One region of the Kitasatospora cineracea genome, then DNA from elsewhere that is predicted to be linked to it. Evidence: riboswitches for the same ligand, from Rfam matches in the RefSeq annotation. Region 1 holds a riboswitch; each other region holds the start of a gene.
What was found. A riboswitch is a leader RNA that binds a small molecule or an ion and turns the genes downstream of it on or off. The one in region 1 is predicted to bind cobalamin.

Region 1 (10,018 bases):
CACCCGGACCGCGTCGGCGAGCATCCGGCGGGCCAGCGGGGCGAGCTCGGAGGGGGCCGGGAAGCCGTCCGGGACGGGTACGCGGCCGCGCCCCGGCTTCGCGGGGACCCGGCGGCGGTTGGCGGCGGCGGGGGGAGTGCCCTCCACACGACCGACGGCCGCCGTTCCGGGCAGACGGGTCACCGTCGCACCGGTGCGGTGGGGCGGGTGCGGGGCATCACGGTCGCGCGGGTTCCGAGACGTCACGCCGTGCAGTCTTCCCCTTGTACGGGCCTTCTGTCACATCGACTGCCGAGCTGTCTCGGCCCGATGTCCGAGCGGATCGAACGGCGGGGGGACGAGTCACCGCGAAACGGGAGGAATCACTCCGCTTTTCGACGTGGACATGGCGAATAAGGTGACCACTCCGTGACGGAGACGCGGTGCGCCGGGTTCCGGTTCCCGCTCCGGCCCGGCACGGGGCTCCCGGCCGGATCAGAGCAGCGGGGTGAGGAAGCGGCGCAGCGCCTCGGTGTACCCGTCCGGGTCGGCGTTCCACAGCGCGGCGTGCTCGGCGTGCGGCACCGGGTGCAGGCTGACCAGGTCGTCGCGGCCGTCGGCGAGGCGCTGCGCGGCGCTCCACGGGGCGACCGGGTCGTCGGGGCTGTGCAGCAGCAGCGCCGGCGAGGGCAGGTCGGCACCGGAGGCGATCCGGGCGAAGTCGGCGAGGTCGACGCCGGTGCGGCCGCGGGCGGCGAGCGCGCCGAGTTCGCCGAGGGCCGGGGAGGACCAGGTCCGGGTGGCGCCCCGGCGGACCGTCTCGGACCAGTCGAGCACCGGGGAGTCCAGCACCAGCCCGGCGATCCGGTCCCGCCAGGTGGAGCGGGCGGCGGTGTGCAGGGCGACGGTCGCGCCGACCGACCAGCCGTACAGCACCACCTGGCCCGCGCCCTGGGCCAGCGCGTACCGGACGGCGACGTCGACGTCCTCCCACTCGGTCTCGCCGAAGTGGCCCAGGCCGTCGGGCGAGGGCGGCGCGTCCGCGTCGCCGCGGTAGCTGACGGTCAGGGTGGGCAGCCGCAGCGCGTGCAGCAGCGGCAGCACCGGCAGGGCCTGCTCGCGGCCGGTGCCCGGGCCGTGCACCAGGACCACCCAGGTGCCGCGGATGCCCGCGGTGCGCCAGGCCGGCAGGTTGCCGAGGTCGCTGGCCACCGCGACGTCCGCGTAGTCCAGCCCGAGCGCGGTGCGCGGGTCGCCGAGCAGCACCCGCGGGGTGACCCGGACCTCGGTGCCGACCGCGAGGGTGCCGCCGTCGGCCCGCTCCAGCCGCCGGGTGACCCGGCCGCCGCCACTGCCGAGCACCTCGCCGACCACGGCGTGGCCGTCCTCGCCCCACTCCAGCGCGTAGTGCCCGCGGCGCAGGGTGTCCGGCGTCGCGGTCAGCACCACCCGGCCCGGCCCGAGGTCGTGCACCTCGACCGGGGCGGGCGCGAACACGACCTGCGCGGAGCCGGGGCGCACCACCCGGTCCGAGACTCTCCGGCCGAGCAGCAGGAAGGCCGCCGCTCCGGTTCCTGCGGCGGCGGCTGCGACGACGGCTGCGGTTCCCCAACGCATGGCGGTCTCCCGGGTGCTGGCGGTCCTGTGCTCCCAGTGCACCTGCCCGCAGAGCGGACGGCGAATCGGGGCGGCGCTGCGGGTGACCGGACGGGGCGGCGGCGCGGGGCGGTCAGGGCGTCCCGTCGGCCCCGGCCTCGGCGAGGAGGTGCCAGAAGCGGGCGGTGGGGTCGGGGCGGGTCGGGGCGGGGGCGGCGCCCCAGGAGGTGGGGGTGTGGTGCTCGGACTGGAGGGTGGCGAGGACGTGTTCGAGGACGGCGGGGGCGACCGGGACCAGGCGGGCGACGGGGTGGAGTTGGGCCTGCCAGCGGCCCTGGACGACCTGGCGGAGGCGGGCGTCGAGGTCGGCGGTGCGGCCGGTGAGGCGGATCAGGGTGGGCAGGTCGAGGGCGAGGACCCGGGCGAGCAGGCGGGTCTGGTCCTCGTTGCCGGTCCAGCGTCCGGTGGTTTCGGTCTGCCGGTAGGTGGTGGGGGTGAGGCCGAGCAGGCGGGCGGCCTGGTCCCGGGTGAGTTCGCGGGCGATCCGGTGGTCGCGCAGGGTGGCCGGGGCGGTGCCCATCAGCCGGACGGGCGGGCACCACAGGGTGCGGGCGAGGGCGGTCAACTGCTCCTCGGTGGGCGGGAGCAGGCCGTCCTCCCAGCCGAGGACGTGCCCGGGCAGCAGCCGCACGCCGTGGGCGGCCAGCCCGGCCGCGACCTGCTCGACCGTCAGGCCGAGCGCGGTGCGGTGGGCGCGGGCGGCGGCCGGGGAGAACGGCACCGGCGCGGGGGCCGGCGGCTGTCTGCGTCGCATGCCTGCCGACGCTAGGTGCGGGGGTGGTCGGGCCACAGCCGCGGATGGCACGAAACGGGGGCGCGGCCGGGGCCGGGCGGTTGGGCGAACCGACGACCGGGGCGGGCGGTCAGGCGCGGTCGTGGAGGGTGATGTGGTAGCCGTCGGGGTCGGCGAAGGTGAAGGTCCGGCCGAAGGGGCCGTCGACCGGTGCGGAGACGATGGGGTGGCCGTCGGCGGCGAGGGCGTCGTGGACGGCCTGGACGTCGGTGGCGTGCAGCCAGAGCGCGGTGCCGAGGCCGGGCCGGGCGGCGGAGTCGAGGTCGGTGCCGGGGACGAGGTCGCGGAGGGCGAACGCGATCGGCCGGGTGGTGAAGACGACGGCGTGCGGGGGGCCGGCCGGCGAGCGGACCAGGCCGAGGTAGTGCTGGTAGAACGCCTGCGCGGCGTCGAGGTCGCGGACCTGCAGCGAGATGAAGTCGGGGCCGGTGACGGGCATGGCGGGGTTCCTCTCCTCCGTGTCAGATTCCTGACACGGATCAACGTATGTCAGACTTCTGACATGAGTCAAAGCGGCGGCGGCATCGATCTGGACACCTCACTGGGCTACCTGCTGAAGGAGGCTTCGAGCGTCCTGCGCTCGGCCATGGAGGAGGTGCTGCGGCCGCTCGGCATGACCGTGACGCACTACTCCTGCCTCGAACTGCTGGCCCAGCGGCCGGGCATGTCGAACTCCGAACTGGCGCGCGGCGCGTTCGTGACCCGGCAGTCGATGAACGTGCTGCTCCAGCACCTGGAACGGGAGGGGGACGTGGTCAGGCCCGCGGCGGCGCCGGTCGGGAAGGCCCTGCCGGCCCGGCTCACGCCCCGCGGGCGGCGGAGCCTGGAGGAGGCGAGCGCGGCAGTCCGCTCGGTGGAGGTCAGGATGCTGGCCGGGATGACCGAGGCCGAGCAGGCGGACGCGCTCCGGAGCCTGCGGAGCATGATCCACTCCCTGCGCGGGGGGAGTGCCGGCAGCTGAGTCGGCGGCGCCGATCGGATCCTCAACTGCCTTTCACATAAGGCGAGTTGGGGGAATCGGCGGCGAAAGTTTCACGGGGCGCGGACCGGAGGATTGACGGCGTCCGGTCAGTCTGGGTGGATGCGGTGGGAGCGCTCCCGAAGTACTCCACTCCCCTTCTTCCCCCGGAGGAGCAACGATGGCAGGACAGCGCAGGCGACGGGCCGGGCGCCCGGGTGCGGGGCTGGTGGCAGGCGTGCTGGTGGTGGCCGGTGCGGGCTGGGCGGTCCAGCAGCAGGCGGTGGCGGCGGGCGGGTGCCGGGTGGACTACACGGTCGTCAACGCCTGGCAGGGCGGTTTCGGGGCGGACGTGAAGGTCACCAACCTCGGTGCGGCCGTGACGAGTTGGACGCTGCAGTGGTCGTTCGGCAACGGCGAGCAGGTCACCCAGGCGTGGAACGCGGACGTGACCGCGGGCAGTACGCAGGTCACCGCGAAGAGCCTGGACTACAACGGCTCGGTGGCGTCCGGCGCCACCGTGGGGTTCGGGTTCAACGGCTCGGTGCCGGGCGCGGCCGCAGTGCCCTCCTCGTTCACCTTCAACGGGACGGTGTGCACCGGGAGTCCGACCGCCACCCCGTCACCGGGCAGCTCCCCGTCGGGGACGCCCGCCGGGCAGGGGCGGCAGGTGGAGAAGCTGGACCGCGGGCTGGTCTCGGTGCGCAGCGGGACGGCGAACCTGGTGTCCTGGCGCTGGCTGGCCACCGACCCGGACGACGTGGCGTTCAACGTGTACCGGGACGGCGCCAGGGTGAACGCCGCACCGCTGGCCACCGCGACGGACTACCTGGACGCCGGCGCGCCGGCCGGGGCCTCGTACACGGTGCGGGCGGTGGTGGGCGGGGTCGAGCAGGCCGCCTCGCCGGCCTCGGTCGGCTTCGCGGACGGCTACCGGGACGTGCCGATCACGCCGCCGCCCGGCGGGTCGAACGCGAGCGGCTCCTACACGTACGAGGCGAACGACGCGAGCGTGGGCGACCTCGACGGGGACGGGCAGTACGAGTTCGTGCTGAAGTGGAACCCGACCGACGCCAAGGACAACTCGCAGTCGGGCTACACCGGCGACACCTACCTGGACGCGTACGAGCTGGACGGCACCCGGCTGTGGCGGATCGACCTGGGGCGCAACATCCGCTCGGGCGCGCACTACACGCAGTTCCAGGTGTACGACTACGACGGCGACGGGCGGGCCGAGGTCGCCGTGAAGACCGCGGACGGCACGGTGGACGGCGCCGGGCGGACCATCGGCAGCGCCACCGCCGACCACCGCAACTCCAGCGGGTACGTGCTGTCCGGGCCGGAGTTCCTGACGGTCTTCGACGGGCGCAGCGGCGCCGCGCTGCAGACGGTGGACTACGACCCGCCGCGCGGCACCGTCTCGGCCTGGGGCGACTCGTACGGCAACCGGGTGGACCGGTTCCTGGCCGGGACGGCGTACCTGGACGGCTCGCGCCCGTCGCTGGTGACGGCCCGCGGCTACTACACCCGCACCGTGATCACGGCCTGGGACTGGCGCGGCGGCAAGCTCACCGAGCGGTGGAGGTTCGACACCGACGCCTCCGGCAACGGCGCCTACGCGGGCCAGGGCGACCACCAGTTGGCGGTCGCGGACGTGGACGGCGACGGGCGGGACGAGATCGTCTACGGGGCGATGGCCGTGGACGACGACGGGCACGGGCTGTGGAACACCGGGCAGGGGCACGGCGACGCGATGCACGTCGGCGACCTCGACCCGAGCCGCCCGGGCTTGGAGGAGTTCAAGGTCGACGAGACCACCACCAAGTACTCGGCCTGGTTCGCCGACGCCCGGACCGGCCGGATCCTGTGGCACCAGCCCGACTGCGGCTGCGACAACGGGCGCGGCGTCTCCGACGACGTGTACGCGGGCAGCCCGGGCGCCGAGTCCTGGTCGTCCGGGGTCAGCGGGCTCTACAGCGCCCAGGGGCAGGACGTCGGGCGCAAGCCGGGTTCGGCCAACTTCACGCTCTGGTGGGACGGCGACCCGGTGCGCGAACTGCTCGACGGCACCCACGTCGACAAGTACGGCACCGCGGCCGACACCCGGCTGCTGACCGCCTCGGGCGTGCACGCGAACAACGGCACCAAGGCCACCCCGTCGCTGTCCGCCGACCTGTTCGGCGACTGGCGCGAGGAGGTGGTGTGGCCCACCACCGACAACCGGGCGCTGCGGATCTACTCCACCCCCGTGCCGACCCCGCTGCGGATCACCACGCTGATGCACGACGTGCAGTACCGGGAGGCCGTCGCCTGGCAGAACACCGCCTACAACCAGCCGCCGCACCCGGGTTTCTTCCTCGGCGACGGCATGCCGACCGCGCCGCGGCCCGTCGTGCACACGCCCTGACCTGGCACCTCGCCCCTCGGCGGCCCCGGTGGCCGTATGTGACCAACCCCTCCACCCGCTCGGTTGACTGCCTCGAACCGGGCGTGGTGGGATCTTCGGGCCAAACGGAGGCAAGCAGAGGAAGCCGGTGCGAGTCCGGCGCGGTCCCGCCACTGTGACCGGACCACCCCGCGCGGGGGTGACCGGAAGTCAGGAGACTCTGGCCCCCGTTCCGTCGATCCAGGGCGCGGACCCTGAGTGAGGACACGACGCCATGGGGGCTGCCCCGTACCTGGTGGGCGCGGCCGCGGGATACCTCGCGGACGCCCGGCTCGGAGACCCCCGGCGCGGACACCCCGTCGCCCTGTTCGGCACCGCCGCGGCCCGGCTGGAGCGCCGCCTGTGGCGCGACCACCGCGGGGCCGGGGCGCTGCACACCGCGCTCGCCGTCGGCACGGTCGCGGCCGGGGCGGCGCTGGCCGTCCGGGCCGTCCGGCGCTCCCCCGTCGCGGCCGGGGCGCTGGCCGCCGGGGCCGCCTTCACCGTGCTGGGCGGGACGTCGCTGACCCGGGAGGCCACCGCGATCGGGCGTTCGCTGGCGGACGGCGACCTGGCCGCCGCGCGCGAGCGGCTGCCGCACCTGTGCGGGCGCGACCCGTCGGGCCTGGACGAGCAGCAGGTGGCCCGGGCGGTGGTCGAGTCGGTCGCCGAGAACACCGCCGACGCGGTGGTCAACGCCCTGGTCTGGGGCGGCGTCGCGGGCGTGCCCGGGCTGCTGGCGTTCCGGGCCGTCAACACGCTGGACGCCATGGTCGGGCACAGGTCGGCCCGCTACCGGCGCTTCGGCTGGGCCGCGGCCCGGCTCGACGACGTCGCCGGGTGGCCGGGGGCGCGGCTGACCGCGCTGCTGGCCGTCGCCGCGTCCGGCGCGCCCGGGCGGGCCTGGCGGGTCTGGCGGCGGGACGGCTCCGCGCACCCGAGCCCCAACGCGGGCCAGGCGGAGGCCGCGTTCGCGGGGGCGCTGGGCGTGCAGCTGGGCGGCACCCTGCGGTACGGCGAACGGGTCGAGCACCGGCCGGTGCTGGGCGCGGGCCTGCCGCCGGTCGGCACGGCCGACATCGAACGGGCCTGCCGCCTCTCGCGCCGGGTCGGCGCGCTCGCGCTGGCGGCCACGCTGGCCCTGCGGGCACTGGGCGGACGGCGGCGCAGGTGACCCCGCCGCGGTGCGGGCTGATGGTGCGACTGACATTGCCGGCACGGGACTTCGGCATGCCGCCGTCCGCCGCGTGCGGTTCCGCGAGCCCCGGTCGGGGCGTCTCGAAAGGAGTTCGCCGGTGAACGGCGCGCTGCTGGTGGCCGGTACGACCTCGGACGCCGGGAAGAGTGTGGTGACGGCGGGGATCTGCCGCTGGCTGGCCCGGCAGGGGGTGCGGGTGGCGCCGTTCAAGGCGCAGAACATGTCGCTGAACTCGTTCGTGACGGTCGACGGGGCGGAGATCGGGCGGGCGCAGGCGATGCAGGCGCAGGCCGCGGGGGTGGCGCCGGAGGCGGCGATGAACCCGGTGCTGCTGAAGCCGGGCGCGGACGGGCGCAGCCAGGTGGTGCTGCTGGGGCGGGCGGTCGCGGAGGTCGGGGCGCTGGACTACCGGGAGCGCAAACCGGTGCTGCTGGAGCGGGCGCTGGAGTGCCTGGCGGACCTGCGCGGGCGCTTCGACGTGGTGGTGTGCGAGGGCGCGGGCTCCCCGGCGGAGATCAACCTGCGGGACCGGGACATCGCCAACATGGGCCTGGCCTCGGCGGCCCGGCTGCCGGTGGTGGTGGTCGGGGACATCGACCGCGGCGGGGTGTTCGCGTCGATGTTCGGGACGCTGGCGCTGCTGTCGCCGGACGACCAGGCGCTGATCGCCGGGTGGTTCGTCAACAAGTTCCGCGGTGACGCCCGGCTGCTGGCGCCGGGCCTGGAGATGCTGCGGCAGCTGACGGGGCGTCCGGTGCTGGGGACGTTCCCGATGCTGCCGGGCCTGTGGCTGGACGCGGAGGACTCGCTCGGCCTGGCGTCGGTGGCGTCCCGTCCGGCGGCGGGCGGGCCGGTGGGGGCTCAGGTGCTGCGGGTCGCGGTGGTGCGCTTCCCCGGCTGTCGAACTTCACCGACGTGGACGCGCTGGCCCAGGAGCCGGGCGTGCTGGTGCGCTGGGCGACCCGCCCCGAGGAGCTGGCGGACGCCGACCTGGTGGTGCTGCCCGGCACCCGGGCCACCGTCGCGGACCTGGCCTGGCTGCGCGCGCAGGGCCTGGCCGGGCCGCTGGCGGCGCGGGTCGCGGCGGGGCTGCCGGTGCTGGGGGTGTGCGGCGGCTACCAGATGCTGGGGCGGGAGATCGTCGACGCGGTGGAGTCGAAGTCGTCCGGCCCGGTGGCCGGCCTGGGGCTGCTGCCGACCCGGGTGGTGTTCGGCGCGGAGAAGGTGCTGGCCCGGCCGTCGGGGGTGGCGCTGGGCGAGCCGGTGGAGGGCTACGAGATCCACCACGGCGTGGTGGCGGTCGAGGGCGGCGAGGTGTTCGTCGCGGACGCCGCCGGGCGGGCGCTGGACGGCTGCCGGACCGGCTCGGTGTGGGGCACCACCTGGCACGGCCTGCTGGAGAACGACGCGTTCCGCCGGGCGTTCCTGACCGAGGTGGCCCGGGCCGCCGGGCGCTCCTTCGTCCCGGCGCCGGACACCTCGTTCGCCGCCGCCCGCGAGCAGCAGCTCGACGCGCTGGGCGACCTGGTGGCCGAGCACGCCGACACCGACGCGCTGTGGAAGCTGATCGAGAACGGGGCACCGGCGGGTCTGCCGTTCGTGCCGCCCGGGGCCCCGGCCCCGCTGGAGATGGGGAGTAGCAAGTGACCGAGGCCCGTTATCCGTTCACGGCGATCGTGGGCATGGACGACCTGCGGCTGGGGCTGCTGCTGAACGCGGTCTCGCCGGCCGTGGGCGGGGTGCTGGTGCGGGGCGAGAAGGGCACCGCGAAGTCGACGATGGTGCGGGCCCTGGCGGGGCTGCTGCCGTCGATCGGGGTCGTGGCGGGCTGCCGGTTCGCCTGCGACCCGGCGGCGGTGGACCCGCAGTGCCCGGACGGGCCGCACCGGGGCGCGGACCGGGGTGAACGGCCCGCGTTCCTGGTGGAGTTGCCGGTCGGCGTGTCCGAGGACCGGGTGGTCGGCGCGCTGGACCTGGAGCGGGCCCTCGCCGAGGGCGTGAAGGCGTACGAGCCGGGGCTGCTGGCGAAGGCGCACCGCGGGGTGCTGTACATCGACGAGGTGAACCTGCTGCAGGACCACCTGGTGGACCTGCTGCTGGACGCGGCCGCGATGGGGCGCTCGTACGTGGAGCGCGAGGGCGTGTCGGTGCGGCACGCGGCCCGGTTCCTGCTGGTGGGGACGATGAACCCGGAGGAGGGCGAGCTGCGGCCGCAGCTGCTGGACCGGTTCGGGCTGACGGTGGAGATCGCGGCGACCCGGGACGCGGACGAGCGCGCCGAGGTGGTGCGCCGGCGGCTCGCGTACGACGCCGACCCGGCCGCCTTCGCGGCGCGCTGGGACGGGCGGGAACGGGAGCTGGCCGAACGGATCACCGCCGCACGGGAGTTGCTGCCAGACGTCGAGCTCTCCGACCTGGCGCTGCGTCAGATCACCGCGGTGTGCGCGGCGTTCGAGGTGGACGGCCTGCGCGCGGACATCGTGATGGCGCGCACCGCGGTGGCGCTGGCCGCCTGGGCGGGGCGCACCGAGGTGCTGGAGGAGGACGTCCGGACGGCGGCCCGGCTGGCGCTGCCGCACCGGCGGCGGCGCAACCCGTTCGACGCGCCCGGGCTGGACGAGGAGCAGCTGGACCGGACGCTGGCCGAGCACCAGGGGGAACCGGACGGCGACGGCGACGGGCCCGACGACGGCGGCGACGGCGGTCCCGACGGCGGCGGCCCGGACGGCGGCGGCCCGGACGGCGGCGGCGCACCGGAGCCCGGCGATCCCCACGTGCCGTCCGGGGAGGCGAGTTCGGACGATGCCCCCGCCCCGCCGCAGCAACGCCCGGGCGGCGGGCGGGAGTCGGCGCCGGTGGCGGCCGACCGGCCGTACCGCACCCGGCTGTTCAAGGTGGACGGCACCGGCCGGGGCGCGCAGGGCCGGCGCTCCCCCGCCGAGACGGACGCCGGGCACACCATTCGGGCCCGCCGCCCGCAGGGGCGGCTGTCCCGGCTGCACCTGAGCG
Region 2 (10,018 bases), on a different contig from region 1:
TCGGCCTGCCGTTCCGCGACACCGACGCCGACGTCGAGCGGACCGCGGGCAAGCCCATCCCGGAGATCTTCGTCGACGAGGGCGAACCGCACTTCCGGCAGCTGGAGCGGGAGGCCGTCCGGGCCGCCGTCACCGGCTTCCCGGGCGTGCTGGCGCTCGGCGGCGGCGCCGTGATGGCGGAGGAGACCCGGGCGCTGCTCGCCCCGCTGCCGGTGGTGTTCCTGGAGGTGGCGCTCGGCGACGCGGTCAAGCGGGTCGGCCTGGACGCCCCCCGCCCGCTGCTCGCGGTCAACCCCCGGGCCCGCTGGCGCGAACTGATGGAGGCCCGCCGCCCGCTCTACCTGGAGGTCGCCACCGCCGTGGCCGACACCGAGGGCCGCACGCCCGAGCAGGTCGCCGACGCCGTACTCGAAGCACTGGAGTTGAAGAACCCCCATGTCTGACGCCGACGTTGTCAGGATCCAGGTGGCCGGCAGTGACGGCCACGCCCCGTACGAGGTGCTGATCGGCCACCAGCTGCTGGGCGAGCTCGCTCCGCTGATCGGCCCGAAGGCCAAGCGGGTCGCGGTCATCCACCCGGAGGCGCTGGAGGCCACCGGCGAGGCGATCCGCGAGGACCTCGCCGCGCAGGGCTACGAGGCGATCGCCCTCCAGGTGCCGAACGCCGAGGACGCCAAGAGCGCCGAGGTCGCCGCGTACTGCTGGTCGGTGCTCGGCCAGACCGGCTTCACCCGCAGCGACGTGGTGGTCGGCCTCGGCGGCGGCTCCACCACCGACCTGGCGGGCTTCGTCGCGGCCACCTGGCTGCGCGGGGTGCGCTGGATCTCGGTGCCCACCACGCTGCTCGGCATGGTCGACGCGGCCGTCGGCGGCAAGACCGGCATCAACATCGCCGAGGGCAAGAACATGGTCGGCGCCTTCCACCCGCCCGCGGGCGTGCTGGCCGACCTCGGCACCCTGGAGACGCTCGGCAAGCACGACTACGTCTCCGGCCTGGCCGAGGTGATCAAGGCCGGCTTCATCGCGGACCCGGTCATCCTCGACCTGATCGAGGCCGACCCGGAGGCCGCCACCAGCCCGGCCGGCCCGCACACCCTGGAGCTGATCCGCCGGGCCATCCAGGTCAAGGCCGACGTGGTCTCCGGCGACCTCAAGGAGTCCGGCCGCCGCGAGATCCTCAACTACGGCCACACCCTGGGCCACGCCATCGAGCGCAACGAGCGCTACAAGTGGCGGCACGGCGCGGCGATCTCCATCGGCATGGTCTTCGCCGCCGAACTCGGCCGCCTGGCCGGGCGGTTGGACGACGCCACGGCCGACCGGCACCGGGCCGTGCTGGCCTCCGTCGGCCTGCCGCTCACCTACCGCGCCGACGCCTGGCCGAAGCTGCTGGACGCCATGAAGATCGACAAGAAGTCGCGCGGCGACCTGCTGCGCTTCGTCGTCCTGGACGGCCTGGCCAAGACCTCCATCCTGGAGGGCCCGGACCCGTCCGTGCTGGTCGCCGCCTACGGGGAGGTCTCCGGATGAGCACGCCCGTCCTGGTGCTGAACGGCCCCAACCTGGGCCGGCTCGGCTCCCGCGAGCCCGACGTGTACGGCTCCACCTCGTACGCCGGGCTGGTCGAGCGGTGCACGAAGCTCGGCGCCGAACTGGGCCTGGCGGTGGAGGTCCGGGAGACCAACTCCGAGGCGGAGATGGTCGGCTGGCTGCACGAGGCGGCGGACGCCGAGACCCCCGTGGTGATCAACCCCGGCGCGTTCACGCACTACTCGTACGCGATGCGGGACGCCGCCGCGCAGCGCACCGCGCCGCTCATCGAGGTGCACATCTCCAACCCGTACACCCGCGAGACCTTCCGCCACACCTCGGTCATCGCGGCCGTCGCCTCCGGCACCATCGCCGGCTTCGGCCTCGGCTCGTACGAACTCGCCCTGCGCGCCCTCGCGGAGCAGCTCACCACCCGCTGAGCGCCCCCTCGGCCCGGTGGCGGACTTGTGCCCGCCACCGGGCCGACGTGTACATTCGGCGCAGGGAGGTGACGGTGAGCCAGTACGCGCAGAACCAGCACGCGGGGGGCCAGGTGCCGCCACGACCTGCGGCGTCGCCGCAGCCGACGGGCCCTCACCCGCCGTACCCGGGCGCCACCCAGGCGATCCCGACGCTGGGACCGACGGGGCCCCGCCCCGACCGTCCGACCGTCCCGCTCAAGGCCGTCGGGCCGATCGCCCCCGGCGGCACCGGGCACTTCCTGCTCCCGACCGGAGGCACGGTCCAACTGCCCGCCCCGCCGCCGCCGCAGCAGCCCGCGTTCCCGGCCCCGCCGCCCACCGGCCCGCTCGCCGTCCTGCTGATCGGCCCGGCCGGCGCGGGCAAGACCACCGTGGCCCGCCACTGGGCCGAACGCCGGCCCACCCCCACCGCGCACATCAGCCTCGACGACGTCCGCGAATGGGTCCAGTCCGGCTTCGCCAACCCGCAGTCCGGCTGGAACACCGCCTCCGAGGCCCAGTACCGGCTCGCTCGCCGCACCTGCGGCTTCGCCTGCCGCAACTACCTCGCCAACGGCATCTCCTGCATCATCGACGACGCCGTCTTCCCCGACCGCCCCGCGATCGGCCTCGGCGGCTGGAAGCGCCACATCGGCCCCGGCATGATCCCCGTCGTGCTGCTCCCCGGCCTCGACCGGGTCCTCACCCGCAACGCGGAGCGCTCCGGCAACCGCCGCCTCTCCGACGACGAAGTCGCCCGCATCCACGGCCGGATGGCCGGCTGGCGCACCTCCGGCCTCCCGATCATCGACAACTCGAACCTGAGCGTCCCGGAGACCGCCGCCGCCCTCGACCACGCCATCCTCAGCCGCCTGCACACCCGCTGAGGCCGCGCGGGGAGATTCCGCTGCGCGGCGGGGGGCGTGGCCACGTTGCCTGCCTTCGGCCCGCCCCGTCCTCGGCCGCCTGCCTGCGCGCCGGGGCCCCGCGGCGGGGGCTGCTGGCGCTTCCGGCCCTCGTGGTCGTCGGCCGTCCCCACGTCCGCTGAGGTTCCGCGGTGAGTGCGGGGGGCCTTCGGCCCGGGCGGGGTCGGCGGTGGTCAGTCCGCGGTGAAGTAGTGGTCCTCGTCCAGGTCGTCGAGCAGGCCCGGGTGCGCGGGCTGCCAGTCGAGCAGGGTGCGGGTGGCTTCGGCGGAGGCGGGCAGGTCGAGGGGGACGAGGCGGGCGAGGAAGCCGAAGTGTTCGGCGGCGCGGGCCTCTTCGACGGGGGCGGTGGGGAGGCCGAGGCGGCGGCCGATGCGTTCGGCGATCTCGCGGAAGGGGACGGCCCGGTCGCCGACGCCGTGCAGGCGGGTGCCGGCGGGGGCGTGTTCGAGGGCGAGGCGGTAGAGGCGGGCGGCGTCCAGGGTGTGGACGGCGGGCCAGTGGTTGGCGCCCTCGCCGAGGTAGCCGGAGACGCCGGTGGCGCGGGCGGTGCGGATCAGGACGGGGACGAAGCCGTGCCGGTCGAGCGAGCTGTGCACGACGGGGGGCAGCCGGACGACGGAGGAGCGCACACCGTCCGCGGCGGCGTCGACGATCGCCTGTTCGGCCTCGGTGCGCGGGGCGCCGGGGGCGACCACGCTCTCCAGCGAGGGCCGGCCGGGGGTGTTGCCGGCGCCCGTGCCGCCGGTGCCGACCAGCGGCTTCCCGGTGCCCGCGAGCGCCTCGACCAGGGCCCGGACGGCCTTCAGGTCGTCGGCCATCGCGCCGGCGTAGTCGCCGCCGAGCATCGCCTCGTGCTTGAAGGCGAGGTGCACCACGCCGTCGGCGGCCGCGGCGGCGTCCCGCAGGCCGTCGAGGTCGTCGAGGTCGCCGCGCCGGACGTCCGCGCCGAGGGCGGTGAGGGCGGCGGCGGAGGCGTCGGAGCGGGCCAGGCCGGTGACCCGGTGGCCGGCGGCGAGCAGGTCGGGGACGAGGGCGGAGCCGAGGTGGCCGCTGGCTCCGGTGACGAAGACGTGCATGGGTGGACCTCCGGAGATCCGAAGTGATGAGACTTTGTCCCATCACCATAGCCCGCGGAGTCCGATGATGCGACCAAGTCCTGTCACGTAGAATCCGGGCATGGCCAGATGGGACCCGAACGCGCGCGAACGGCTGGAGCGCGCCGCGCTCGAACTCTTCGTCCGGCAGGGCTACGACCGCACCACCGTCGCCGAGATCGCCGAGCGCGCCGGCCTGGCCAAGAGCACCTTCTTCCGGCACTTCGCCGACAAGCGCGAGGTGCTCTCCGGCGGCGACGCCCTGGTCCGCCTGCTCACCGACGCGGTCGCCGCCACCCCGCCCGGGGCGGGCCCGCGGCAGGCCGTCGAGGCCGCGCTGGCCGCCGCCGGGGAGCGCGCCTTCACCGCCGAGCGCCACGGGGCCGTCCGCGAGCGCCAGCAGGTGGTCGCCGCCAACCCGGAGCTGACCGAGCGCGAGCTGCTCAAGCGCGAGGCCCTCGCCACCGCCCTCACCGCCGCGCTGCGCGAGCGCGGCACCCCCGACCCGGCCGCCGGCCTCACCGCCGAGCTCGCCCTGCTCGCCCTGCGCGCCGCCCTCGCCGCCTGGACCGCCCGCCCCGGCCAGGACTTCACCGCCCTGGCGCTGGCCGAGCTGGCCGCCCTGTGCGAAGCCGCCGCCGCCCTCTGAGGCGGCGGCCCGGGCTGTCCGAGCGGCCTGGGAGAATGGACTCCTCGCCACCACCACGACCGAGGAGTTGACCGCCGGTGCCCGAGGGGCATGTGATCCACCGCCTGGCCAGGGAGAACGACGAGCTGTTCGGAGGGCGCCCGGTGCGGGTGTCCAGCCCGCAGGGGCGCTTCGCGGAGGGGGCCGCGCTGATCGACGGGCGGGTGCTCGACGAGGCGGAGGCGCACGGCAAGCACCTGTTCCTGGGCTTCGGCGAGCACTGGCTGCACGTGCACCTGGGGCTGTACGGGAAGTACGACTTCGGGGCGGGCGAGGCCCCGGCGCCGGTCGGCCAGGTCCGGCTGCGGATGGTGAACGACAGCGGCTACGCCGACCTGCGCGGCCCGACCGCCTGCGAGCTGCTCACCCCCGCCGAGAAGGCGGCCGTCCACCGCCGCCTGGGCCCCGACCCGCTGCGCCCCGGCGAGGCGGGCGACGCGGCCTGGCAGCGGATCTCCCGCAGCGGCAGCACGGTCGCCGCGCTGCTGATGGACCAGAAGGTGCTGGCCGGCGTCGGCAACGTGTACCGCGCCGAGGTGCTGTTCCGGCTCGGCATCAGCCCGCACCGGGCCGGCCGCGAGCTGTCCCGCGCCGAGTGGGACGCGATCTGGGCGGACCTGGTGGCCCTGATGCACGACGGCGTGGCCGCCGGCCGGATCGACACCGTCCGCCCCGAGCACACCCCGGAGGCGATGGGCCGCCCGCCGCGGGTGGACGACCACGGCGGCGAGGTGTACGTCTACCGGCGGCACGACCAGCCCTGCCTGGTCTGCGGGACCCCGGTCCGCACCGAGGAGTTGGCGGCCCGGAACCTGTTCTGGTGCCCGCGCTGCCAGCAGTCCTGACGCACCGTCACCACGGCAAGCCTTGACGCAAGGTTGACCCGGTCTTGGGCGAGGGCCCGGAACGGCGCTCCTATTGTCGGGGCCATGCCCGCTCTCCCGTTCCAGGGGCCGCGCCCCACCCCGGCGCTCCCGGTCCTGCCGTACCGCAAGCCCACCCGGGGCCGTGACTACTGGGTGCTGGACGACGTCCTCCCGGACCCGGACGCGGTGCGCGCCCGGCACCTGGCGCGCACCGACTGGGACGAGGGCTACCCGCACCGGCCGGAGTCCTGGCCGGGCCTGCGGGCGATGCCCGGGCTGGAGCCGGAGGAGCTGGCACAGGTCGAGAAGCTGGTCCGGGAGGCCACCGGCGCGGAGCGGATCTGGGCGCTGGGCGAGGCCGAGGGCGGCACCTTCAACCACAACTGCGTGCAGGTGGTGGGCGCGGGGGAGTGCGAGCCGCGCCCGCACACCGACTCGCGCTCGCTGTGCCGCTACGCCGCCGTGCTCTACCTCAACCCGGCCGTCCCCAAGCGCTGCGGCACCAGCTTCTACCGGCAGAGCCTGCCCGGCGGCCGGCTCGGCGGCAACAGCGTGGTCGCCCCGCACAACAACCTGGTGGACGCCCTCGGCACCCGCTTCGTCCCGCCGGACTCCTTCACCGAGGACCTGGCCGTCCCGCACCGCTACAACCGGCTGCTGCTCTACACCGCCAACCTGATCCACACCGCGACCGAGTACCACGGGGCGGTGCTGGCGGAGAAGCGGATGACCTGCGTCTTCTTCTGGATGGCCTGACCTCCCGTCAGCGCGGCCCTGACCAGGCGTGATCTACGCCACCGGACCGGACGCGCCCTTGCCGCCGCGCCCGCGCCGGGCCTACGGTGGGCGGGCCGTGGTGTTCGGGAAGCCGGTGCACTGCGACCGTCACGAGAGTGTTCGGTCGCAGGAGTCCGGAGCGGCCCTCGCCACTGTGATCGGGGAGTCGTCGGCTCCCACCCCGTGCCACTGGCCGCTCGCGGTCGGGAAGGCCGGGAGCCGGCGCGCAACACCCCGTCAGCCAGGAGACCGGCCACGGCATCTCACGAAGTGATCCACGAGGTGCTGGAGCGTGAACGCGGATGACCGCGCCCGAATCGACCCTGCCCGGGGACAATCCCGGCTCCCCCCTTCCCGCCTTCCGCTGGCGGCGCGAGGACACCCTGCGCACGGCCGGGTTGATGGCGGTGATCCTGGCCATGCACGTGGCGGCGTTCGGGACGCTGCTGTTCCTGGTCGCGCCGCACCACTACGCCGTCGGCACCCAGGTGTTCGGCGTCGGCCTGGGCCTCACCGCGTACACCCTGGGCATGCGGCACGCCTTCGACGCCGACCACATCGCGGTGATCGACAACACCACCCGCAAGCTGATGGCGGACGGCCGCCGCCCGGTCTCGGTGGGCTTCTGGTTCGCCCTCGGCCACTCCTCGATGGTGGTGCTGATGGCCGGCCTGGTGGCCGGGGGCGCGGCGCTGGCGGGCACCCTGATGGACGAGGACTCCACCACCCACCGGGTGCTGGGCACCATCGGCACCACCGCGTCCGGCGCCTTCCTCTACCTGATCGCGGCGCTCAACCTGGTCGCCCTGCTGGGCATCTGGCGGGTGTTCCGGGCGATGCGGGAGGGCCAGTACGACGAGGCCGAGCTGGAGAAGCACCTGGCGGCCCGGGGCTTCCTGGCCCGGCTGCTGAACCGGGCCACCCGCTCGATCAGCCGCCCCGGCCAGATGTTCCCGGTCGGCATGGTGCTCGGCCTGGGCTTCGACACCGCCACCGAGGTCACCCTGATGGTGATGGCGGGCTCCGGCGCGGCCTCCGGCCTGCCCTGGTACGCGGTGGTCTGCCTGCCGCTGCTGTTCGCCGCCGGGATGAGCCTGTTCGACACGCTGGACGGCACGTTCATGAACTTCGCCTACCAGTGGGCGTTCTCCAACCCGGTCCGCAAGGTCTACTACAACCTGACCATCACGGGGCTGTCGATCGCGGTGGCCTTCGTGATCGGGACCATCGAACTGGTCGCCGTGCTGCACGACAAGTTCGACCTGGCCGACCCGGTCACCGGCTGGATCGCCGGCCTCAGCCTGGACAACGTGGGCTTCGTGATCGTCGGCCTGTTCGTGGTGGTCTGGGCCGCCGCGATCGGCTACTGGCGGATCGCCAAGCGCTCCCGGACGTTCGCGCAGGCGTCCTGACGGCGCGTCAACCGGTGGCCAGGATCAGCGTCCCGGCCACCGCGAGGCCCGCACCGAGCACCTGCACCCGCAGCAGCCGCTCCTTCAGCAGGCCGCGCGCCATCAGCGCGGTGACCACCGGATAGAGCGAGGCCAGCACGGCCGCCACCGCCACCGACCCCGGGGAGGAGGCGGCCGCGTACAGGCCGTTCGCGGCCACGTCGGCGACCCCGACGGCGGTCAGCGCGGGCAACTCGCGCAGGCCCGCCCGCAGTTCGAGCGACTGCCGGCGGGCCTGCGCGGCCAGCATCCCGGCGCCGACCACCGCGTTGGTCAACCGCTGCACGCACAGCGTCAGCAGCAGCGCGCCGCCCGCCCCGGCGTGCGCGACCAGCGCCAGCACCGCGCCGAAGGCGAACGCGGCGCCCAGCGTCAGCACCAGCACCCGCCGCCCCACCGCGGGCCCGCCGCGCTGCGGACCGCCCGCCAGCGCGACCCCGGCGACCGCCACCGCGATCCCCAACCCCTGGACGGCGCCCGGCCGTTCGCCGAGGAACAGGCCCACCCCGATCGGCACCAGCACGCCGACGGTGGCCAGCGGCGACACCACACCCATCGGCCCGAGCGCCAGCGCCCGGTAGAACGCCAGCAGCGCGAACGGGCCGATCGCGCCCGCCAGCACCGCGTACCAGAGGGCCGGCCCGGCCCCGCCCCACCCGCCGGTGGCGGTCACCGCCACCGCGAGCACCGCGGCGGCGGCCGTCTGCGAGAGCACCACCACCGTCAGCGCGGGCAGCCGCCGGGTGATCGCCCCGCCCCCGTAGTCGGCGACGCCCCACAGCAGGCTGGCGAGCAGTGCGAAGGCGGCGCTCACGGGGCGGCGGCGCAGGAAGCGGACAGCATGGTGGACCTCGCAGTACAGTCGGTGGATCTGTCGATGCCGCCGCAGCATAGTTCAACCCACTGCACTGACCCAACCAGAATATTGGACTGCCCGTGCCGGACGCCGATCTCGTCACCCAGGCCCTCGCCCGCAACCTCAAACGGCTGCGCCTCGAACGCGGCCACACCCTGGACGCCCTGGCCGCCCGCTCCGGGGTCAGCCGCGGCATGGTCGTCCAGATCGAACAGGCCCGCACCAACCCCAGCATCGGCACCGTGGTCCGGCTCGCCGACGCGCTCGGCGTCTCGATCGCCCGACTACTCGACTACGACGCCTCCGCCACCGTCCGGATCGTCCCGGTCGAGGACGCCGTCCGGCTGTGGACCGGCCCCGCCGGGGGCAGCGGCACCCTGCTCGGCGGCACCGAGGCCCCCGGCCCGCTGGAGCTGTGGTCCTGGCACCTGCAGCCCGGCGAGGGGCACGGCTCCGACCCGCACCCGCCCGGCACCGTCGAGATCGCCCGGGTCGACGAGGGCGTCCTCACCCTCACCCTGGACGGCCGCGACCACCTCGTCCCGGCCGGCTCCACCGCCTCCTACGAGGCCGGCACCGCCCACGGCTACCGCAACGACGGCGACACGCCGTGCCTGGTCACCATGGTGGTCTCGGTCCCCCCGCCCGGCGCGTAGCGAAAAGGGCCCCGGGCGAACCCGGGGCCCTCCGTCGGCCGTTCAGCCGCCGTACCGGCGCCGGTACAGCTCGACCCGGCCCTCGGTGTCCATCAGGCGGGCCCGGCCGGTGTAGAACGGGTGGCTCGCCGAGGACGTCTCCACGTCCACCACCGGGTACGTCCGCCCGTCCGCCCACGCGACCGTCCGGTCGCTCGAGGCGGTGGAGCGGGTCAGGAACGACAGGCCCCCGGTCTTGTCGCGGAACACCACCGGACGGTACTCGGGGTGAATTCCCTGCTGCATGGCTGCTCCTCCTCGTTGTGCGTGTGCCGGTCGGACGGGCCCCGCGGTCAGCGGGCCTCGCGGAACTCCACGTGGCGCCCCGCCACCGGGTCGAACTTCTTCAGGACCATCCGGTCCGGGTCGTTGCGGCGGTTCTTCCGCGTCACGTACGTGAACCCGGTGCCCGCCGTGGACCGGAGCGCGACCACCGGTCGCAGCTCGCTGCGTGCCATCGCCTCTGCCTCCCTCTCCCGGCAACGATTGCCGTTTTCACTACGCCACAACACGAGGCCACCCGCCCGCATTCCCGCCCCCGTCCGCCGGTCCCGACAGGCGCCCCCGGGCCCCCGTTCGTAGGCTCGGACCATGTCCGACGCGCACGCCGCCCGACGCGAACGCCTCCGCGAGTACTGCAGCGCCTCCGGGGCCGACGCCGCGCTCATCACGCG
Region 3 (10,018 bases), on a different contig from region 1:
GCGACCATGCCGTACGTGGCGCTGCAGCTGGTGGGCATCCAGGCGGTGCTGGACGTGCTGGGCGTGGGCGGCAGCGGCAACTGGTTCCTGAAGGACCTGCCGCTGTTCATCGCGTTCGGCGTGCTGGCCGCGTACACGTACTCCTCGGGGCTGCGGGCGCCGGCGCTGATCGCGTTCGTCAAGGACGCGCTGATCTACATCGTGATCATCGTGGCGGTGGTCTACATCCCGATGCGGCTGGGCGGCTACGGGCACGTGTTCGACGCGGCGCAGCACAAGTTCGCCACGCCGGGGCCGACCGGGAAGCCGAGCGGGGCGCTGGTGGTCGGGCCGTCCGGGCAGTGGGCGTACGCGACGCTGGCGTTCGGGTCGGCGCTGGCGCTGTTCATGTACCCGCACTCGGTGACGGGCGTGCTGGCGTCGAAGTCGCGCAACACGGTGCGCCGGAACATGGCGATCATGCCGGCGTACTCGCTGATGCTGGGGCTGCTGGCGCTGCTGGGCTTCCTGGCGATCGCGGCCGGGGTGGGCAAGGGCGTGAAGGGCTACAACAGCCAGCTGGCGGTGCCGCAGCTGTTCGCGGACATGTTCCCGTCCTGGTTCGCCGGGGTGGCGTTCGCGGCGATCGGGATCGGCGCGCTGGTGCCGGCCGCGATCATGTCGATCGCGGCGGCGAACCTGTTCACCCGCAACGTGTACAAGGAGTTCCTGAAGCCGGACGCGACGCCGGCCGAGGAGACCCGGGTGGCGAAGATCGCCTCGCTGCTGGTGAAGGTCGGCGCGCTGGTGTTCGTGCTGCGGATGGACAAGCAGGTGGCGATCAACTTCCAGCTGCTGGGCGGCCTGTGGATCCTGCAGACCGCGGTGGCGCTGGTGGCGGGCCTGTTCACCCGGTGGTTCCACCGCTGGGCGCTGCTGGCGGGCTGGGCGGTCGGCATGGTGTACGGCACCTGGATGGCGTGGGGGGTGTCCTCGGCGGCCACCAAGCACTTCGGCGGCAGCAACGCGAAGATCCCGGTGATCGGGGAGACCGGCTACATCGGTCTGACCGCGTTCGTGCTGAACCTGGCGGTGGCGGTGGTCCTGACGCTGGTGCTGCGGGCCCTGAAGGCCCCCGAGGGGGCCGACGAGACCTCGAAGGCGGACTACTCCGCGGAGGCCGGCGACGAGGCCGTGGAGCGCGCTCCACAGCCCGCGGCGGCGCACTGACGCACCGGGGGCGCAGACCTCCCCACCGTGCGCCCTGTGGTCGCGCCGTTGCCCCGATCGACACTGGGGTGACGGCGCGACCATCTGTTATGACTGCCCGTTCACTGGAGAGACCCGGGAGAGACGGGCGCACCGCACGCGCCACCGACCACGGGGAGCCGCCGCCATGACCGACCTCACCACGGTACGCAACGGGCACCGACCGGAGGCCCCGCAGCCGGACGGGGGGCCGAGACTGCCCTCGGTCCTGATCGCCACCCGGCACGGGGAGTCCACCGCCAACGTGGAGTTCCGGCACGCGGACGCCAGCGGCGCGCTCTCCGTCCCGATCACCTGCCGGGACGCCGACATCCCGCTCTCCCTGCACGGCCAGGACCAGGCCCGCGACCTGGGCCGCTGGTGGGCCGGGCGACCGCCCGCCGACCGGCCCCGCTCGGTGTGGTGCTCGCCGTACGTGCGCACCGCGGAGACCGCCCGGATCGCGCTGGCCCAGGCGTCCGGGCTGGGCGCCGTCCCGGTCGGGCTGCCGGTGCGCTACGACGAGCGGCTGCGGGACCGCGAGCTGGGCGTGCTGGAGATGCTGACCAAGGCCGCGATCGAGCGCGACCACCCGGCGGAGGCCGAGCGGCGGCGCCGGATGGGCGAGCTGTACTACCGGCCGCCGGGCGGCGAGTCCTGGCTGGACGTGGCGCTGCGGGTGCGCGACCTGCTGCGCGACCTGGGCGAGGAGGAGGCGGGCCGGCCGGTGCTGGTGGTGGCGCACGACTGCACGGTGCTGATGCTGCGGCACGTGCTGGAGCGGCCGGCCGAGGAGGAGCTGCTGGCGCTGCCGCCGGTGGCGAACTGCTCGACCAGCCTGTGGCGGTCCCGCGAGGGGCGGCTGCGCCCCGCCGGGTGGAACCGGACCGAGCACCTGTCGCCCTGAGACCGGCCCGCCCCGGCCCGGCCTGCCCCGGCCCACCCCGCCGGCTGCCGCAGCGCCCCGCTCGGGCTCCCTGGTGCTGCGGCCTGACGACAGCTTCCCGGCTCCCGGCTCCCGGCAACAGCTTCCCGAGCCCGACCGCCCTGCTCCTGCTCCCGTCCCGTCCCCCCGTCCCCGTCCTCCGCCCCCGTCCCGTCCCTCCGTCCCGGGTCCGTGGTGCGCAGCCTCAGGCGTCCTGGTGCTGCGGCCCGGTGACCCGGCGCGGGCCGCCGAAGGCCCGCCGGTAGGCCTGCGGGGTGGTGCCGAGCCGGCGGCCGAAGTGGTGCCGCAGGGTGGCGGCGTTGCCGAAGCCGCAGCGGGCGGCGATCGCGTCCACGCCCTCCCCGGTGGACTCCAGCAGGCGCTGCGCGAACAGCACCCGTTGGCCGGTGAGCCAGCGGTGCGGGGTGGTGCCGGTCTCCTCGCGGAAGCGGCGGGCGAAGGTCCGCGGCGACATGTGGGCGAGCCGGGCGAGCTGGTCGACGCCGGTCTCCCGGTCGAGGTGGCGGCGCATCCACTCCAGCACCCCGGCCAGCGACTCGCCGCCGCCCTCGGGCACCGGGCGGTTGATGAACTGGGCCTGCCCGCCGTCCCGGTGCGGGGCGACCACCATCCGGCGGGCGATCTCCCGGGCCACCTCGGCGCCCTGCACCTTGCGGACCAGGTGCAGGCAGGCGTCGATGCCGGCGGCGGTGCCGGCCGAGGTGATCACCGGGTGGTCGTCGACGTACAGCACGCCGGGTTCGACGGTGCTCAGCGGGAAGCGCTCGGCCATCAGGTCGGCGTAGCGCCAGTGGGTGGTGCAGCGGCGGCCGTCGAGCAGGCCGGCCGCGCCGAGCAGGAAGCTGCCGGAGCAGATCGACAGCAGGTGGGCGCCGCGGTCGTGGGCGGCCCGCAGCGCCGCGCAGAGCGCCTCGGGGTAGTGGGTGCGGATGCCGGTGGCGGTGGCGATCACCAGGTCGGCCTCGGCGATCCGTTCGGGGCCGTGCGGGACGTCGACGGTGAAGCCGGCGTGGGTGCGCATCGGGCCGGGGCGGTCGCCGACCAGGGCGAAGTCGTAGACCGGCAGGCCGGACTCGCTCCGGTCCAGGCCGAACACCTCGCAGGCCACCCCGAGTTCGAAGGGGTGGATCTCTTCCAGCACGACGACGGCGACGTTGTTCAGCATCCGCATGGGGCCAGGATGGCAGTGGCAGGATTTCGTGGCAATGGTGCGTTCCTGCCACTCGTGGCGGCCCCGGCCCGCCGGGACAGTGGAGGCATGACCACCGCGCTCGCCCTGCTGGGCCTCATCGGCAGTTTCGGACTCCTCGGCGTCCTGGTCGGCCGCGACCTGGACCGCAACGGCCGGACCGGCCGCGACGTCGTGCACCGGCCGACCGGCTACCCCTTCGACCCGGACCTGGCCGATCCCCGCCGGGGGCCGTCCGGCACACTGTCCGGATGCACTCCCCGACCGTCCGCCGCGCCCTGGAGCGCGACCTCGCCGGAGCCGGGGAGGTCAGCGTCGAGGCCTTCGTCGGCGACGGCCACACCCGCCCCGACTCCCCGTACGTCGACCTCCTGCGCGACGCCGCCCGCCGCGACCGGGAGGCCGAGGTCCTGGTCGCCGTCGACGACGCGGGAGCCGTGCTCGGCTGCGTGACCTTCGCGCCCGGCGGCACCGCGTGGGCGGACGTCGCCGGGCCCGGCGAGGGCGAGATCCGGATGCTCGCGGTCGGCGCGGCGGCCCGCGGCCGCGGCGTCGGCCGGGCGCTGGTGGCGGCGGCGATCGGGCGCAGCCGGGAACTCGGACTGGCCGGGATGGCGTTCTCCACCCGGCCGTCGATGACCGCCGCGCACCGGATCTACGACGCGCTGGGCTTCGTCCGCACCCCCGGGCGGGACTGGTCGGCGGCGCCCGGAATGGACCTGTGGGTCTACACGATGCGGTTCTGAGGCGGTTCCCGGGCAGTTTCGTTGTCTACGCGCGGCACCGCCGACGCGACACGCGCTACTACATCTGGTGCTTCCAGATCCAGCCACCACAACATGTATGCTCACTCTCGCTGTCGACGCAGGGGAATCCGGTGGAAGTCCGGGACTGCCCCGCAACGGTGAGCGGGCTGCAGCGACGCCCGCGCAGTCCGAGGACCTGCCGACGGTGTGCGACACGGCATCCCCGCAGACGCCATGCAGCACAGCTTTGCCGTCCGGTCTCGCGGGCGGACCGGGGGTGGTCTTCGGCGCGCCGGAACGCGTTCTCGTTCCTTCGTGCTGCCCTCCCCTGGCCGCGTGCGGTCCCGGACACCCGAGCCACGTCCGCCGCCGCCACAGGAGAGAGTGCGCCTTGACCGTCGCCGCCTCAGTCACCCTGCCGTCCCAGGGATCCGCCGACGCCTTCACCGATCCCGGTGCGGCGCTGCTCCGGCTGCTCACCGACCGCAGCACCGACCTCCCCCAGGTGGACCCCGGCCACGTCGCCGCCGCCGCGCTGCGCGGCCGCCACGCCGGTTCGGACTTCGCCGAGCTGCGCGGGCTGGCCGTGGAGGCCGCCGCGTCGATGATCGCCGAGGACCCGCAGTACTCGAAGCTGGCCGCCCGCCTGCTGGCGCTGGAGATCCGCGACGAGGCCGCGACCCAGCAGGTCACCTCGTTCTCCTCCTCGGTGGCCGTGGGCCACGCCGAGGGCCTGATCGGCGACGCCACCGCCGCGTTCGTGGCCGAGCACGCCGGCCTGTTCGACTCGCTGATCGACGAGGCGGCCGACGACCGCTTCGAGTACTTCGGCCTGCGCACCGTGCAGTCCCGCTACCTGCTGCGCCACCCGATCACCCGCAAGGTCGTCGAGACCCCGCAGCACTTCCTGCTGCGGGTGGCGGCGGGCCTGGCGGTCGGCACCACCGAGGAGTCGGTGCGCGAGGTCGCCGAGCTGTACGCCCTGATGAGCCGGCTGGAGTACCTGACCAGCTCGCCGACGCTGTTCAACTCCGGCACCCGGCACCCGCAGATGTCCTCCTGCTACCTGCTGGACTCGCCGCTGGACAACCTGGACTCGATCTACAACCGGTACGCGCAGATCGCCCGGCTGTCCAAGCACGCCGGCGGCATCGGCCTGTCCTACTCGCGGATCCGCTCCCGCGGCTCGCTGATCCGCGGCACCAACGGCCAGTCGAACGGCATCGTGCCGTTCCTGCGCACCCTGGACTCCTCCGTGGCGGCGGTCAACCAGGGCGGCCGGCGCAAGGGCGCGGCCTGCGTGTACCTGGAGACCTGGCACGCCGACATCGAGGAGTTCCTGGAGCTCCGCGACAACACCGGCGAGGAGGCCCGCCGGACCCACAACCTGAACCTGGCGCACTGGATCCCGGACGAGTTCATGCGCCGGGTCAACGCCAACGCCGACTGGTCGCTGTTCTCCCCGGCGGACGTGCCGGAGCTGGTCGACCTGTGGGGCGCCGAGTTCGACGAGGCGTACGTGAAGGCCGAGCTGGCGGGCAAGGCCGTGCGCACCATCCCCGCGCAGACCCTGTACGCCCGGATGATGCGCACCCTGGCGCAGACCGGCAACGGCTGGATGACCTTCAAGGACGCCTCCAACCGGGCCGCCAACCAGACCGCGCTGCCGGGCCGCACGGTGCACTCCTCGAACCTGTGCACCGAGATCCTGGAGGTCACCGACGACTCCGAGACCGCGGTCTGCAACCTCGGCTCGGTCAACCTGGGCGCGCACGTCGCCCCCGGCGCCACCGCCGCCGACCTGTTGAACGCGATGGACTGGGACCGCCTGGACGCCACCGTCCGCACCGCGGTGACCTTCCTCGACCGCGTGATCGACATCAACTTCTACCCGACCACCGAGGCCGGGACGTCCAACTCCCGCTGGCGCCCGGTCGGCCTGGGCGTGATGGGCCTGCAGGACGTCTTCTTCCAGCTGCGGATCGACTTCGACTCCGCCGAGGCGGTCGCCCTCTCCACCCTGATCGCCGAGCGCATCATGCTCACCGCGTACGAGCGCTCCGCCGACCTGGCCGAGCAGTTCGGCCGGCACGAGGCGTACGGCGAGACCCGGGCCGCCCGCGGCCAGCTGCACGTCGACCACTTCGGTGCCGCGAACCCGCAGTGGACCGAGCGCTGGGACGCGCTGCGCGCCCGGATCGCCGAGGTCGGCCTGCGCAACTCGCTGCTGCTCGCCATCGCCCCGACCGCGACCATCGCGTCCATCGCGGGCGTCTACGAGTGCATCGAGCCGCAGGTCTCCAACCTGTTCAAGCGCGAGACCCTGTCCGGCGAGTTCCTCCAGGTCAACCCGTACCTGGTGCGCGAGCTCAAGGAGCTGGGCGTCTGGGACCAGACCACCCGGGACGCGCTGCGCGACGCCAACGGCTCCATCCAGGAGTTCAACTGGCTGCCGCAGGAGGTCCGTTCGCTGTACCGCACGGCGTGGGAGCTGCCGCAGCGCGCGCTGATCGACCTGGCCGCCGCCCGGCAGCCGTACATCGACCAGAGCCAGTCGCTGAACCTGTTCATGGCGGCGCCGACCATCGGCAAGCTCTCCTCGATGTACTCCTACGCCTGGAAGGTCGGTCTGAAGACCACCTACTACCTGCGCTCCCGCCCGGCGACCCGGATCGCCCAGGCCGCGTCCGGAGCCGCCCGCACCGCCGCCCCCGTCCCGGTGCAGACCCCCTCCCTCTCCCAGGCCGAGCAGGACGCCATCGCCTGCTCGCTGGAGAACCCCGAGTCCTGCGAGGCCTGCCAGTAATGAGCTCCGAAGACCAGAAGAAGATGCTGCTCGACCCGGGCTTCGAGCTGACGCTGCGTCCGATGCGCTACCCGTCGTTCTACGACCGGTACCGGGACGCGATCAAGAACACCTGGACCGTGGAGGAGGTGGACCTGCACTCCGACGTCGCCGACCTCGCCAAGCTCTCCGAGGGCGAGCGGCACATGATCGGCCGGCTGGTCGCGTTCTTCGCCACCGGCGACTCGATCGTCTCCAACAACGTGGTGCTGAGCCTCTACAAGCACATCAACTCCCCCGAGGCCCGCCTCTACCTGTCGCGGCAGCTGTTCGAGGAGGCCGTGCACGTCCAGTTCTACCTGACGCTGCTGGACACCTACCTGCCCGACCCGGAGGACCGCAACGCCGCCTTCGCCGCGGTGGAGAACATCCCCTCCATCGCGCAGAAGGCCCAGTTCTGCTTCAAGTACATGAACGCGGTCGACCACATCGACTCGCTGCAGTCCAAGGACGACCGCCGGGCCTTCCTGCTCAACCTGATCTGCTTCGCTGCCTGCGTCGAGGGCCTGTTCTTCTACGGCGCGTTCGCCTACGTGTACTGGTTCCGCAGCCGCGGCCTGCTGCACGGCCTGGCCACCGGCACCAACTGGGTGTTCCGCGACGAGTCGATGCACATGGACTTCGCGATGTCGGTGGTCGACACCGTCCGCGCGGAGGAGCCCGACCTCTTCGACGACAAGATGGCCCAGCAGGTCACCGAGATGCTGGAGGAGGCCGTCGAGGCCGAGCTCCAGTTCGCCCGCGACCTGTGCGGCGAGGGCCTGCCCGGCATGAACACCGAGTCGATGCGCGAGTACCTCCAGGCGGTCGCCGACCAGCGCCTGGCCCGCCTCGGCCTGCCGGTCCGGTACGGCTCCACCAACCCGTTCGGCTTCATGGAGCTGCAGAACGTCCAGGAGCTGACCAACTTCTTCGAGCGCCGGGTCTCCGCCTACCAGATCGCCGTCGAGGGCTCGGTCTCCTTCGACGACGACTTCTAGGCCGCCGCCGGCCCGCAGGACAGCACGGAGGGCCGCACCCCCGCGGGGGTGCGGCCCTCCGCCGTACCGTCAGCCGTTCGGGACGGTGGCGTACTTGGGGGTGCCGTCGGCCATCTGCCGCAGCGCGTCCTTGCGGTCCCGCTTGGAGAGCCGGTCGATGTACAGGTACCCGTACAGGTGGTCGGTCTCGTGCTGCAGGCAGCGGGCGAAGAAGCCGGTGCCCTCGACCCGGACGGGGTTGCCGTCCTTGTCCTGGCCGGTGACGGCCGCGTAGTCGGGGCGGGCCAGCTCCTGGTAGGCGGTGGGCACCGACAGGCAGCCCTCCTGGCCGTCGTCCAGCGCCCGGCGGCCGGCCGGCAGCTCCTCCAGCACCGGGTTGACCACGTGCCCGATGTGCCGGACGCCCTCGTCGTCGGGGCAGTCGTAGACGAAGACCTTCAGGTCGACGCCGATCTGGTTGGCGGCCAGGCCGACGCCCTCCGCCGCGTACATCGACTGGAACATGTCGTCGATCAGCGCGGACAGCTCGCCGTCGAACGCGGTGACGGTCCTGACCTCGCGGTGCAGCACCGGGTTGCCGACCACGGTGATCGGACGGGCGGTGCCCCTGGTCAGGTCGGGCTCCTCGCCGACCACCCGCCGGGGCCCGGTCCCCTCGTCCTCGTGCGCGTGCTCGTGGTCGTGCTGCTCGGCCATCGCTCGGTTCCGCTTTCGTCCGCATCCGCCTGGTGTACCGGTCCAGGGTACGGGGCGCGGTCCGGCCGCGGGCGGCCCCGGGTCAGCAGACCTCTTCGAGGTCCCGGTAGGCGCGGGTGGCCGGGGAGGCCGCGGCCCAGCGCTCCAGCAGGGCCCGGACCAGGCCGGCCGGCGCGGCGATCCCGCACTCCCGCTCGACCTGCCAGGGGCCGCCGGCCGAGCCCTGGCTGAGGTGGCTGAGGTGGCCGGGGTGCAGCGGGTCGCCGTCGTCGTGCGGGTCGTGGTGCGCGGTGTGGCCGTCGTCGATGGCCATCCGGGACTCCGAGCAGGTGCGGCACAGCAGCCGCACCGAGGACGTCCAGTCCTCGGCGGCGTACCCGGCGTCGGCCACCGTCTTCTCCAGCGCGTCCCGGTCGGTGGCGGTGGCGGCCTGCAGCAGCACCACCCAGGTCGGCACGGGCGACGGCGCCCACAGCTCGATCTCGTCGAAGACCGGGTAGGCGACGCCGTCGGCGACCCGCTCGCCGTGCGGGGCGCCGTCGTGCAGCACCACCTCGCCCCAGCGGCGGCCGGAGGACGGCAGCGGGATGGACAGCACCTCGATCCGGGCCGGGTCGAGCCGCCGCCCCCACACCACCTCGGACTCGCCGTCCGGGGACAGCCGCACCGGGGTGGTGCCCAGGTCCAGCTCGATCGGCCCGTCCAGCCCGGGCCCGCCGGGCAGCCGCAGCCCGTACGCCTGCCAGGCGCGGCGGGCCAGCGGCCAGTCCTGCAGGGCGGTGGCGGTGATGCCGAGGTTCCACCAGTCCGGGGCGCCGTGCTGGCGGTCGAGCAGCGCGACGGCGCGCAGGCCGGCCGAGCGGGCCTGCTCCCAGTCGCGGCGGAACTTGTGCAGCAGGGCCAGGTTGAACCAGGAGTCGGACAGCCACGGTTCCAGGTCGGCGGCCATCACCAGCAACGCCCCGGCGTCCTCGTAGCGGCCGTCTCCGATCAGGGTGAACGCACGGTCGGTGGTCTGCCGCCAGGTCGCCGACGGACGGTGCCGTGCGCGGTGGAAGATCCTCACGTTGGTCCCTTGCCGTCGGTCGTCACCGGGTCGCCCCGCCTCCGGGTCTTCCCGCCACGACCGCATCCAACCACGCCCGCCCCCGGCCGCGCGCCCCGCGCGGCCATTCAGGCCGCCGGGCGGCAGCGGCGGTCCGGGCCGCGGGCGGCGCGGTGGCCGCGGCGGCCGAGCCGGGCCAGCGCGTCCAGCACCACCGGGTCGTAGCCGTGCCCGGCGTCCAGCCGCAGGTGCTCCAGCGGGTCGAGCAGCCCGGCCCGGGGGCGGTCGGCGGCGGCGGTGCGCAGGTCGTCGTGGGCGTTGGCGACCCGGATGATCCGGGAGGC

Region 2: it holds a riboswitch for cobalamin, as region 1 does, so the genes downstream of both, nicT (Nickel transporter NicT) here and EDD39_RS32415 (cobalamin biosynthesis protein) in region 1, are expected to answer to the same signal.
Region 3: it holds a riboswitch for cobalamin, as region 1 does, so the genes downstream of both, EDD39_RS01550 (ribonucleoside-diphosphate reductase subunit alpha) here and EDD39_RS32415 (cobalamin biosynthesis protein) in region 1, are expected to answer to the same signal.

The regions. Positions count from the first base shown of each region.
Region 1 covers NZ_RJVJ01000002.1:1,389,432-1,399,449, forward strand. Annotated here, with positions in the region: gene EDD39_RS32385 (hypothetical protein) at 1-24, opposite strand, end outside; gene EDD39_RS32390 (alpha/beta hydrolase family protein) at 475-1,596, opposite strand; gene EDD39_RS32395 (helix-turn-helix domain-containing protein) at 1,709-2,389, opposite strand; gene EDD39_RS32400 (VOC family protein) at 2,499-2,867, opposite strand; gene EDD39_RS32405 (MarR family winged helix-turn-helix transcriptional regulator) at 2,931-3,389, shown strand; gene EDD39_RS32410 (rhamnogalacturonan lyase family protein) at 3,568-5,793, shown strand; cobalamin riboswitch at 5,885-6,015, shown strand; gene EDD39_RS32415 (cobalamin biosynthesis protein) at 6,047-6,985, shown strand; partial or broken gene EDD39_RS32420 (cobyric acid synthase) at 7,107-8,656, shown strand; gene EDD39_RS32425 (putative cobaltochelatase) at 8,692-10,018, shown strand, end outside.
Region 2 covers NZ_RJVJ01000001.1:4,110,686-4,120,703, forward strand. Annotated here, with positions in the region: gene EDD39_RS18700 (shikimate kinase) at 1-443, shown strand, start outside; gene aroB (3-dehydroquinate synthase) at 436-1,530, shown strand; gene aroQ (type II 3-dehydroquinate dehydratase) at 1,527-1,970, shown strand; gene EDD39_RS18715 (AAA family ATPase) at 2,045-2,878, shown strand; gene EDD39_RS18720 (SDR family oxidoreductase) at 3,091-3,993, opposite strand; gene EDD39_RS42100 (TetR/AcrR family transcriptional regulator) at 4,094-4,660, shown strand; gene EDD39_RS18730 (Fpg/Nei family DNA glycosylase) at 4,738-5,544, shown strand; gene EDD39_RS18735 (DUF6445 family protein) at 5,629-6,321, shown strand; cobalamin riboswitch at 6,403-6,614, shown strand; gene nicT (Nickel transporter NicT) at 6,645-7,754, shown strand; gene EDD39_RS18745 (DMT family transporter) at 7,762-8,607, opposite strand; gene EDD39_RS18750 (helix-turn-helix domain-containing protein) at 8,730-9,305, shown strand; gene EDD39_RS18755 (type B 50S ribosomal protein L31) at 9,348-9,590, opposite strand; gene rpmG (50S ribosomal protein L33) at 9,638-9,802, opposite strand; gene EDD39_RS18765 (aminopeptidase P family protein) at 9,936-10,018, shown strand, end outside.
Region 3 covers NZ_RJVJ01000001.1:350,912-360,929, forward strand. Annotated here, with positions in the region: gene mctP (monocarboxylate uptake permease MctP) at 1-1,209, shown strand, start outside; gene EDD39_RS01535 (histidine phosphatase family protein) at 1,376-2,134, shown strand; gene EDD39_RS01540 (helix-turn-helix domain-containing protein) at 2,358-3,338, opposite strand; gene EDD39_RS01545 (GNAT family N-acetyltransferase) at 3,614-4,108, shown strand; cobalamin riboswitch at 4,200-4,326, shown strand; gene EDD39_RS01550 (ribonucleoside-diphosphate reductase subunit alpha) at 4,500-6,914, shown strand; gene EDD39_RS01555 (ribonucleotide-diphosphate reductase subunit beta) at 6,914-7,933, shown strand; gene def (peptide deformylase) at 8,003-8,629, opposite strand; gene EDD39_RS01565 (tetratricopeptide repeat protein) at 8,712-9,695, opposite strand; gene EDD39_RS01570 (HD-GYP domain-containing protein) at 9,803-10,018, opposite strand, start outside.